Regions from separate parts of the Actinoallomurus sp. NPDC052274 genome, predicted to be linked through region 2. Evidence: riboswitches for the same ligand, from Rfam matches in the RefSeq annotation. Region 2 holds a riboswitch; each other region holds the start of a gene.

Region 1 (3,266 bases), on a different contig from region 2:
TTCCGCTCCCCCGGCTAGAACCGGGCGATTCCTACCACGGTCGGCTGACCGTCTCGGTGGGTTCCTGCTTCACGGCGCTGCGCCGGGAGGACTCCCGGTCTTACCTGCGCTCCACAGGCTGTCACCGCCAGTCCGGCGGCCCGGCCGATGTTCACGGCCGCGTTGGTGTCCCGATCCAGGACGGTCCCGCACGTCCTGCACGTCCAGTGTCGGACGTGCAGGGGCTTGGGACCGTCCTTGGTGCCGCAGGCCGAGCACACCTGAGAGGTGGGCTCGAACCGGCCGATGCGCACGAGGGTACGGCCGTACCGTGCGGCTTTGTATTCCAGCATCGCGAGGAACTGAGCCCATCCGGCGTCGTGTACGGACTTGGCCATGCGCGTACGGGCGAGTCCGTTGATCGCCAGATTCTCCACCGCGATCGCTTGGTTCTCGCGGATCAGCTTGGTGGAGAGCTGGTGGTGGAACTCCCGCCGTGCGTCGGCCACCCTCGCGTGAGCGCGGGCGACCTTGTGCCGAGCCTTCTCCCGGTTGTTCGACCCCTTCACCTTGCGGCTCAGGGCCTGCTGGGCCCGGCCCGCGCTGTCCTTGATCACCGTCACGGTGGACGGCGCACACGGCAGGGCGCGGGACCACTTCACCCGCACATCACCGATCTTCGGAAGCCGCAGGTCACCGCCCGGCGTGATCGACCACCGGGCGTTCGCGGTGAACCGTACGCTCTGCCGGGTGTCCTTACGGGACTTGAAGCGGGGCTCTTGAACCTTCGGCCCTTTCCGGGCTCCCTTGAGCGAGGAGAAGAAGTTGGAGTAGGCCGCCTCCAGGTCCCGCAGGGGCTGTTGCAAGACGACTGCGGAGACCTCGCCGAGCCACGCGCGCTCCGGCGTCTTCTTCGCCTCGGTGATCACCCGCCTGGACAGCTCCGCCGCCTTCGGAAACGGCAGACCTTGCACCCGGGCATCCTTACGGACATGCAACGCGTCGTTGAACACCACGCGAGCGCACCCGAACGCCCTGGCCAGCGCCGCACGCTGGGGCCCGTTCGGGTACAGGCGAAACCCGTACCGAAGCTGCACGGCCACCAACGTACACAACTGATAATGCCCAGAGACCGAGATCCCTGACGAAGCACCGCCGGGGCCGTCCTTGCGGACGACCCCGGCGGTGATCAGCGGACTCGGCGCCGTGGTGTGCCGGTCCGGCGGACGATCCGGCTCAGTACGGCCGGGCCGCGCCGTAGAACGCGTGCTTGTAGTAGCTGTTGTTGTCGATCCGGATCTGCTTGATCCGCGTGCCGGTGTGCGACGCGTGGATCATGTAGATCTTGTGACCGACGACCTTCGAGATGATCCCGGTGTGGTTGTTGTCGTTGAAGTACACCAGGTCACCGGCCGCGAGGTTCTTCCAGCGGACGTGCCGCTTGATGTGGCGGTGCTGCTGGCCCGCGGTGCGCGGCAGCCGGACGCCGGCCTTGCGGTAGGAGTACTGCACCAGACCGGAGCAGTCGAACGTCTTGGGCCCGGCGCCCCCGTAGCGGTACCACTTGCCGATCTGCTTGCGGGCGATGGCGACCGCCTCCAGACCGACCTTGTGTCGCTGGCTCCAGGACTTGTGCTTCGTCGTCGCCTTGGCGACGGTGACGGCCGTCTGGGGGGTCGCGGCGTGCGCGGCGGTGGCCGTCAGGGCGACGGGTGCGAGGACCGCACCCGCGGCGACCATGCCTCCGGCGAGGCGGAGGCGCAGGGACGAAGCGGTCGAGGGGTTGCGAGACAGAGGTCTCTCCTTCCACTACGCCTACCGGGTTAGCTGTCGGGTTCGGGCTGGAAGCCGCCCTACGGCATGCCTGCGGGAGAACAGGCGCCCCGATTCACCCCCGTGAAATCCGCGCCTTTCGGCGCGATCGGTTCCCCGGCTCCGTGTGCCCACGGATTAGGCGTGCACGGCCACCCGCGGCCCGGTCGGGCCACTTCGGCGATGACCGTTGCTCTGCATCTCTGACAAGCCGGAAGCGGCATGTCCGCACGGCGCGTGTCGAACCGCACCCCGCTGACCGAGGCCCCCTCCGGCCGAGCGACACATGGCGTGCGCCGCGATCCGCACCGTCGGTGCGGAAGATTCGAAAGGTGTGACGCCGGCAGGCCGACCGGATCCGGTCCGCGCCTCGGCGCTCCGGCCGGGAGTCCGTCCCCCCGGCCTGTCGGCGTCCGTTGTTCAGTTGTCGATCGGTCGTCTCAGATGAGCCGGCCGCCGCCCATGAAGGTCGAGGTGTACCAGGCGTCGCTGAGGTTGGAGATCTTCACGACGTCGCCGGTGTGCGGGGCGTGCAGGAACTTGCCGTTGCCCAGGTAGAACCCGACGTGCCCGAGGTCGTGGAAGAAGACGAGGTCACCGGGCTGCAGGTCGGCCTTGGAGACCCGGCGACTGGCGTCCCACTGATCCGGCACCCAGTGGTTGAGCTTGATGCCGACCTTGCGGTAGGCGACCATCGTGATCCCGGAGCAGTCCCAGGTGCTCGGGCCCGAGCCGCCGAAGACGTACGGCTTGCCGAGCTGGGCGCAGGCGAACTTCAGCACGATCTCCGCCTTGCCCGAGGCGAGGACCGAGCAGTTCTCCTTGGAACTGCCCGGATCGATGCCGGCGCCGAGCTTGCGGACCAGGTTGAGCTGCCGCGCGATGGCCGCGTTGGCCTGCTTGCGCTGCGTCTCGAGCTGGTTCTTCTTGGCCGTGAGCTGCTGGGCGGCCTGAACGCGCAGCGCCTGCTCACGCTCCAGCCGCTGCGCGGAGGCGAGGTACTGCTGGAACTCCGCCGACCGGTTGTGCGCGATCTGGTTGAACGCCGACATCTGCGAGAGCACGGCGTCCGGGTCCTTGGAGCTCACCAGCTGGGGGATCGAGCCGTTGTCCCCGGTCTTGTAGGCGTCGACGGCGAGCTGCGCGACCCGCAGCCGCAGCTGCTGGAACGTCTTGCGCTCGGCCTGCACCGACTTGCTCAGCGCGTTGACCCGGCTCTGGGCCGCCTTCCAGTCCGCCTTGGTCTGGTTGTACTGGTTGCTCAGCTGGTCGACCTTGTCGTTCAGCTGCGCGAGCTCCTTCTTCGCCGCGCTCAGCGAAGAGCCGGGGTCCGCGTGCGCGGGAACCCCCGGCAGGGCGAGCCCCGCGACGGCGACGAACCCGACGGTCGTCAGGAACCGGCGGCCGGTCCTGGGCATGATCGTACGCTCCTTGGCCATGATGATCCGTTCCTAGAGCGCGCCCGCGCCGACGTA
Region 2 (3,266 bases):
CCGGGGACGCCGGAGAACGTGAACCCGGTGACGTCGAAGGGGCAGGCGGCCGACGCGGTGCGGCAGTGCAGTCCGGCCTGGTACCAGAGCGACGGCATCTGCGGCGCGAGGTGCGGGTCGTTGGCGAGCAGCGGCCTGCCGGTGTTCGTCCGCGCGCCCGACACGACCCAGGAGTTGGAGCCCAGGCCCGGGGCGCCGTTGCCGAGCATGGTCGGCATGGCGTGGATGGCGGCGGCGACGCGGGTCAGCGCCGGCGACAGCGCGCGGGCCCGCGGCGCCGGACCCGTACGCCCGCCCGAATCCCCACCGCCGGGGACGATCACCGGGTTCCGGTCGTACGGATAGTCGGGGTACAGCTGGTCGACGCGGGCCGGGGCGACCTTGGTCGCGGCGATCGCGCGGCCCAGCTCCTCGTCCATGTTGCTGCGCAGGTCCCAGGCCATCGCCTTCAGCCAGGACAGCGAGTCGACGGCCGTCCACGGCTCGGGGTGGTAGCCGCTGCGCCGCAGGCCCAGCACGGAGTACTCCAGGCTCTGCGTGGCGGTGTTCCGGTGCCGGGCCAGCCAGGCGTTCACGCCCTGCGCGTACGCGTCGAGGTAACGCCGGGTGTCGGGCCGCAGCAGCGGCAGCTCCTGCTCGGCGACCCGCCGCCAGCCGAGCGTACGGACGACCTTGTCGGTGTCGAGGGTGGTCTTGCCGAACAGTTCCGACAGCCGTCCGGCCGTGATGTGCCGCCGGAAGTCCATCTCCCAGAACCGGTCCTGCGCGTGCACGTAGCCCTGCGCCCGCATCAGGTCCTCGGCGTTGTCGGCGTAGATCTGCGGGACGCCCCACCGGTCCCGGAACACGGTGACGTCCGCGCCCAGGCCGGGGACGGTGACGCGCCCGCCGACCTGTGGGTACGACCGCCGGACCGTCCACCACCCGTACAGCGTGAGCACGAGCGCGAGGGCCAGGAGCACGGCCAGGATGCGGACCGCCCAGCGGGCCGGACGCGGCAGCCGGGCAAGCGGCGCAAAACGGGCCATTGACCTTCCTTACCCCAGGACCGGGATGATCGCGTCAGTAAACCATCCACGCATGCCGACCGCCCACGCCCCGAACCAGCGGATTCGGCGCGCGGGCGGCGGGAGAGATCGCGGCTACTGGGCGTACTCGGGGTAGCCGTAGCCGACGACGTAGTCCTTGCTGCGGGTGCGGACCTTCACGGCGTCGTCGGTGTTTCCCTCGACGGTCTGGATCGTGCCGTCGCCGTTGTCCTTGATGACCAGGCCGACGTGGTCGATGCTGTCGATGTCCTTGCCGCCGTTCCAGGAGAAGAACACGACCGCGCCCGGCTTCGGCGCACTGCCCCAGCGACCCTGGTCGTGGAACCACTGGGCGTGCGCGGGGGTGAACGCGTCGCCGCCGAGGCCCTTGACCCCCGCCTGGGCGCCGACCCAGGTGACGAACATGTCGCACCAGGACGCGGCGGCGTAGTCGCTGATCGACCCGCCGTCGCGCGCGACTCCGAGCTTGGCGTACGGCGAGGCCATGAACCACTGGTTGAACTTGCTGCCGCCGGCGGGGTCCTCGGTGGTGCCGACCTGGGACAGGGCGATCTTCAGCGCGTCGGCCGCGGTCGGCACCTGCTGCCGGCCCTTGTCCGAACCTCGGGGATCGGCGTCCAGTCCTCTGCCGGAAACCTGTGTCACCTGATGTCCCTGGGTGGACGGGACGCCCGCCGGCGCGCGACCGGCCTGCGCGGGGAGCGAAGACGCCTCGGCCGGGCCGGCGGCGGCGGCGGCGAAGATGAACGCGGCCAGGCCGGCCGTCGTGATGCCCGACAGGGCTGCGGTGATGCGTGCTCCGGATCGTTCGAGTCGAGGGGCAGCGGACACGGGGTACTCCTTGCTTCCATGCCGCTTACCGGGTTAGCTGACGGGTTCGGGCGTGGAAGCTGCCCTACGGCACGAGGGGAGTGCCGATTCACCCCAGTAATACGTTTGGGTCCCCGGTTCCACAGTGGTGTGGATTCAGCGGATCGCCCGAATTCGGGCGGCTTATACAAGAGACTGCCGGGCGGCCGCCATCACGATGGCGGCGGATGGGATCAGGGGATGGGCGCGGGCAAGGTTCTACTCCTTACTTCCAGACGCCTACCGGGTTAGCTGACGGGTTCGAGCGTGGAAGTCGCCCTACGGCACGGGGGATGTGCCGATTCACCCCGATGATGCGGTGGGTCCCCGGCTCCGTGAGGTCACGGACTCGGCGTTGCCGCTCTCGCGTACGCACTCCGCGGAGTGCTCGGCGGTAGCAGCGCGATTTGGATATGAACCGGCTGGGTCGGGCCGCGCTCGGGCAGGCGTCTTGTGAACGCCCTATCGCCTGGGTCGGCAGGCCGGCCATGGCCGACGGATATGCGGGCGACGCGTGGGGAGCGCCGCGAGAGTTATTGGAACATAGCAGGACAAAACACTCACTCAAATAGTGAGTTTACGTGATGTGGGTCACTTGTCGCACGCAATGCCAGAGGTCGGGACTGCGAGCTGTATACGGAAGTTATTCACGTGGCATTTGTTAACGATGTGACTGGTGTTACTCGTTTCCGCGGGACCATCGCCTCTGGCCCGCATCGGTGTCCCGGTGAATCGTGGAAGCGAGGGGGAAAGAGCCATGGCCTTCATCAACCGAAGCGGCGATGACCGCCCGCGCGAGGAAGAAGTCGAGATACAGGCCGGACCGATCCGGCTGGCCGGCACCCTGGTCGTCCCCGGACCGCCGCTCGGGTTCGTCATGTTCGCCCACGGCAGCGGCAGCAGCCGCCGGAGCCCGCGCAACCGCTTCGTGGCCACCGCGTTGAACCAGGTGGGGCTCGGGACGCTGCTGTTCGACCTGCTCACCGCGGCGGAGGAGGCCGACCGCGCCAAGGTGTTCGACATCGAGCTGCTGGCCCGGCGCCTGGTGGACACCACCGCCTGGCTGTGCGCCCGCCCCGAGGCGAGCGGGCGGCGCGTCGGCTACTTCGGCGCCAGCACCGGAGCGGCCGCCGCGCTGTGGGCCGCCGCCGAATCCCGGACGGACGTCGCCGCGGTCGTCTCCCGTGGCGGCCGGCCCGACCTCGCCGCCGCCCGCCTCCGGCAGGTGACCGCGCCCACGCTGCTGATCGTCGGAGGCCGGGACGAGGTCGTCATCGAGCTGAACCGCCAGGCCCAGGCCCTCATGCGCTGCGAGAGCCGGCTTGAGATCGTTCCGGGCGCCACCCATCTGTTCGAGGAGCCCGGCGC
Region 3 (3,266 bases), on a different contig from region 2:
TGACGACCTTCAGCCGCAGCCGGTCGCCGATCGAGAAGTAGACCCGGCCCGACATCTTCGGCAGGACGACGGTCGCTTCGCCGGAGTCCCGGAACGGGATGGCGTAGTCGGTGAACCCGCCGGACCCGTTGTCCGACGCCGCGCACGGGACGAACGCGCCGTCCGCCGTCACGTGCCCCTGGGCGCCGGTCGCCGGGTCCACCCCGACGACGTACATGTGGATCGACGCGTCGGCGTACCTGCCGGTCCGGTTCACCGCGGTCAGCGGCAGGCCGCCCGTGGTCGCCGCCGTGCTCCGGGCCCGCGACGACGGGGCGCATCCCGTCGTTCCGCCGCCGAACGCGAGTGCGCCGAGAGCGGCGGTCGACGCGAGGAACGACCTTCTGCCGATCATTCTGCTGTGCACGAGTTCCCTCTCCTGTCCTGAGACCGCGTCCGGCGTTCAGCGAAGCGGCCGGGGAACCGCCGCGGCAGGGGCTTAAGGCGCGCTTCAGGTTTGGTTAAGGAGGTGCTGAACGACGACGCGGCGGAGCGCGGCCGGGGCGGGGTCCGACGAGGATGAGTGGGGCGTGCCACGGCGCCGCAGGCCGTTCGCGGCCTGCGGCGTCGCAGAACGCCCACCGAAGCGGGTGCCCTACCGCCGGCCGGCCGACGCGATGTCGTGGGCGCCGTCCCGGCACGCGGCATACGTGTACGTCGCGGACGACGACCGCGGCGTCGACATCCCACGCCCCGAGGTGCGCTGAGCCGCATAAGGGCGGTTTTCGGACGACGGTCGCGGCGTCGACGCGCCGCGACCGTGACCTCCGCCGAGGAGAGCCCGGCCTGAGTGCCGTGTTCGTCACTTTTTCCTGGTGGCGGGCGCGGCACTCGCCTTTCCCGCCCACCTCCCCTTTCCGGCTTCGCCGCACGTGAGAGTGCCCTTTCGGACGTTACCCGGCTGGACGCGCCCACGTCCGGCTACGCTCGGTGAGCGAACGATGCCAGACTTTCGTTTCCGAACGCGTTGCCGTTGTTGCGAGAGTTCGGCTAGATTGCGCCGAGATCGGGCTGTGACCAACCTCCAACCAGGGGGTTGCAGACCGACCGCCGAGTCCCGGCGACGCAGCCAGTGTCGCGGGAGCCGGGGACCCATCAGTCCCTCGGGGTGAATCCGTCACGCACGGTAGGGCTACCTCTGGCCCGAACCCGTCAGCTAACCCGGTAGGCGGTAAAAGGGGAGCGAATGGATTCAGTAGGTCAGAAACTGCTAGAGGTCGCCAAGGGCCAGCTCGGCTATCACGAGAAAGCCAGCGGTTACACCAAATTCGGCGACTGGTACAGCAAGCATGTTGACAAGGACCCCGTCTACAAGACGTCGGCCTGGTGCGACATGTTCCTCGCGTGGGCGGCCGACAAGGCCGGCGTCGAGGACTGGACCGGCCAGTTCGCCTATACCCCCGACCACGCCAAGTGGTTCAAGAAGCAGGGCGCCTGGGGCCACAAGGCCGAGCCCGGCGCGATCGTGTTCTTCTCCTGGTCGGGCGGCAAGAGCATCGGCGACATCGAGCACGTCGGCATCGTGGAGCGGGTCGACGGCCACACGCTGCACACCATCGAGGCCAACCACAACAACGCGCTGACGCGCGCCACCCGGGACATCAGCCAGGTGGTCGGGTTCGGCTATCCCTCCAAGGTGAAGGTGAAGGCGGCGCCGGCCGTCCAGCAGCCGGCCCAGACCGACCAGAACTACGCCCCGAAGCACGCCGCGCCGCCGCCCGCCGTCAAGGAGATCGGCAAGGACGTCCAGGCGCAGGTCGACGCGCACACGACGGCGGCCCACGACCCGGCCGCCCCGTCGTCCCCGCTGCCGGACCAGCAGGCCGCCCTGACCGGGCTGCTCGCCGTCGTGCTGTTCGGGACCGTGGCCCTCGCCGTCGGCAAGTCGAAGGTCAAGGTGCCCGTCTCGGCGCCGAACGTCCGGGTCCGCAAGCGCGGCAAGCACCACCGCACGCCGGTCGAGCTGCCCGCCGAGGTCAGCGTGGCCGACCTGGAGGCGGCCGACGCCAGCACCCAGCTCATGCCGGTCCTGTCCGCCGAGGCCGCCGCGAAGGCCGAGGACCAGGAGTTCTGGGGCAAGATCGCGGAGCTGGAGGAGGACGTCGAGCTGGCGTTCTGGAACACCCTGCACGCCGCGGTGTCGCAGAACGGCTCGATCGAGTCCGAGACGGAGTCCGAGTCCGTCCTGTCCTGAGCCTCGTTCCGAGCCGCGGCGCCGCGCCGCGCGCGACACCGTCCGTACGGTCCCCGTCCGCTCCTGCTCCGGAGGCGGGCGGGGATCGCCGCGTCAGGGCGCGAGCGGGGACCGCCGAGCACGAGGTGAGCGGGGACCGCCGCCGCCAGGCGTGAGGTGAGCGGGGACCGCCGTGTCTAGGCGCAAAGGACCAGCCGCCCATCACCCGGAGTGACCATCCTGGGATCCCCCGGGCCATCTCCGCATGTTCTCGTTGGACGCTCCGTCACCATCCGTTAATCTCCAGCGAGTCGTCACCGGCCGAGAGACGGCCGGACCGCCGAATCGCCCGTCGCGCCGTGGCGCGCCGGGGAACCGGGGACCCATTCGCGGAGGCAGAGGGCGTCTCCTCGCCTGCGCATCGGGGTGAATCCGCGTCCGTCGCCGACGGCCGCGGTAGGGCTCCTTCTCGTCCGAACCCGTCAGCTAACCCGGTAGGCGGCCTGAGGAGAGGAGCACCTGGATGGATCGATTCCGCACCGCGGACACGCACGACCCTCTTCATCCCGGGAAGGGAACGGCCCGCCGTACGGCGGTCGCGACCTTCGCCCTCGTCATCGCCGGACTCGCACCGCCCGCACTGGCGGACTCCGCCCGGCCCGGCCCGCGCATCGACGCGCTCCGGCAGCGCGCCGGCCAGTTGAGCGACCGGCTCGAGCAGCTCACCGAGCAGTACGACGGCCTCAAGGTGCGCCTGGAGCAGGCCCAGCGCGCGGCCGTCATCGCCGGTCAGACCTCGGCCCGCGCCACCGAGGCGCTGAAGGCCACGCAGCGCAAGGTCGGCCGGTTCGCCGCCATCCGTTACATGAACGGCACGCACGACGACGCGCCCGCGCTCCTCGCGTCCTCGAACCCGCGCGCGCTGCTGGACCGGGCCACCACCCTGCACTACTTCACCCAGCAGGACGACAGCGAGATCCGGCAGCTCACGCAGGCCATCCAGAACGCCCAGTGGACCGGCCAGGACGCCCGCGACCGCGCCGCGCAGGCGGCC

What was found. A riboswitch is a leader RNA that binds a small molecule or an ion and turns the genes downstream of it on or off. The one in region 2 is predicted to bind cyclic di-AMP.
Region 1: another riboswitch for cyclic di-AMP. It lies ahead of AB0K82_RS17450 (C40 family peptidase); the one in region 2 lies ahead of AB0K82_RS02775 (CHAP domain-containing protein).
Region 3: another riboswitch for cyclic di-AMP. It lies ahead of AB0K82_RS44105 (CHAP domain-containing protein); the one in region 2 lies ahead of AB0K82_RS02775 (CHAP domain-containing protein).

What each region holds. Positions count from the first base shown of each region.
Region 1 is NZ_JBFAUT010000018.1:32,400-35,665, reverse strand. Features, by position in the region: gene AB0K82_RS17455 (RNA-guided endonuclease TnpB family protein) at 15-1,076, opposite strand; gene AB0K82_RS17450 (C40 family peptidase) at 1,216-1,719, opposite strand; cyclic di-AMP (ydaO/yuaA leader) riboswitch at 1,777-1,946, opposite strand; gene AB0K82_RS17445 (NlpC/P60 family protein) at 2,232-3,209, opposite strand; gene AB0K82_RS17440 (NlpC/P60 family protein) at 3,243-3,266, opposite strand, start outside.
Region 2 is NZ_JBFAUT010000002.1:199,530-202,795, reverse strand. Features, by position in the region: gene AB0K82_RS02780 (penicillin acylase family protein) at 1-1,028, opposite strand, end outside; gene AB0K82_RS02775 (CHAP domain-containing protein) at 1,143-1,880, opposite strand; cyclic di-AMP (ydaO/yuaA leader) riboswitch at 1,888-2,031, opposite strand; cyclic di-AMP (ydaO/yuaA leader) riboswitch at 2,119-2,263, opposite strand; gene AB0K82_RS02770 (alpha/beta family hydrolase) at 2,656-3,266, shown strand, end outside.
Region 3 is NZ_JBFAUT010000119.1:3,509-6,774, reverse strand. Features, by position in the region: gene AB0K82_RS44115 (beta-1,3-glucanase family protein) at 1-406, opposite strand, end outside; gene AB0K82_RS44110 (hypothetical protein) at 570-746, shown strand; cyclic di-AMP (ydaO/yuaA leader) riboswitch at 1,078-1,225, shown strand; gene AB0K82_RS44105 (CHAP domain-containing protein) at 1,226-2,233, shown strand; cyclic di-AMP (ydaO/yuaA leader) riboswitch at 2,558-2,730, shown strand; gene AB0K82_RS44100 (NlpC/P60 family protein) at 2,736-3,266, shown strand, end outside.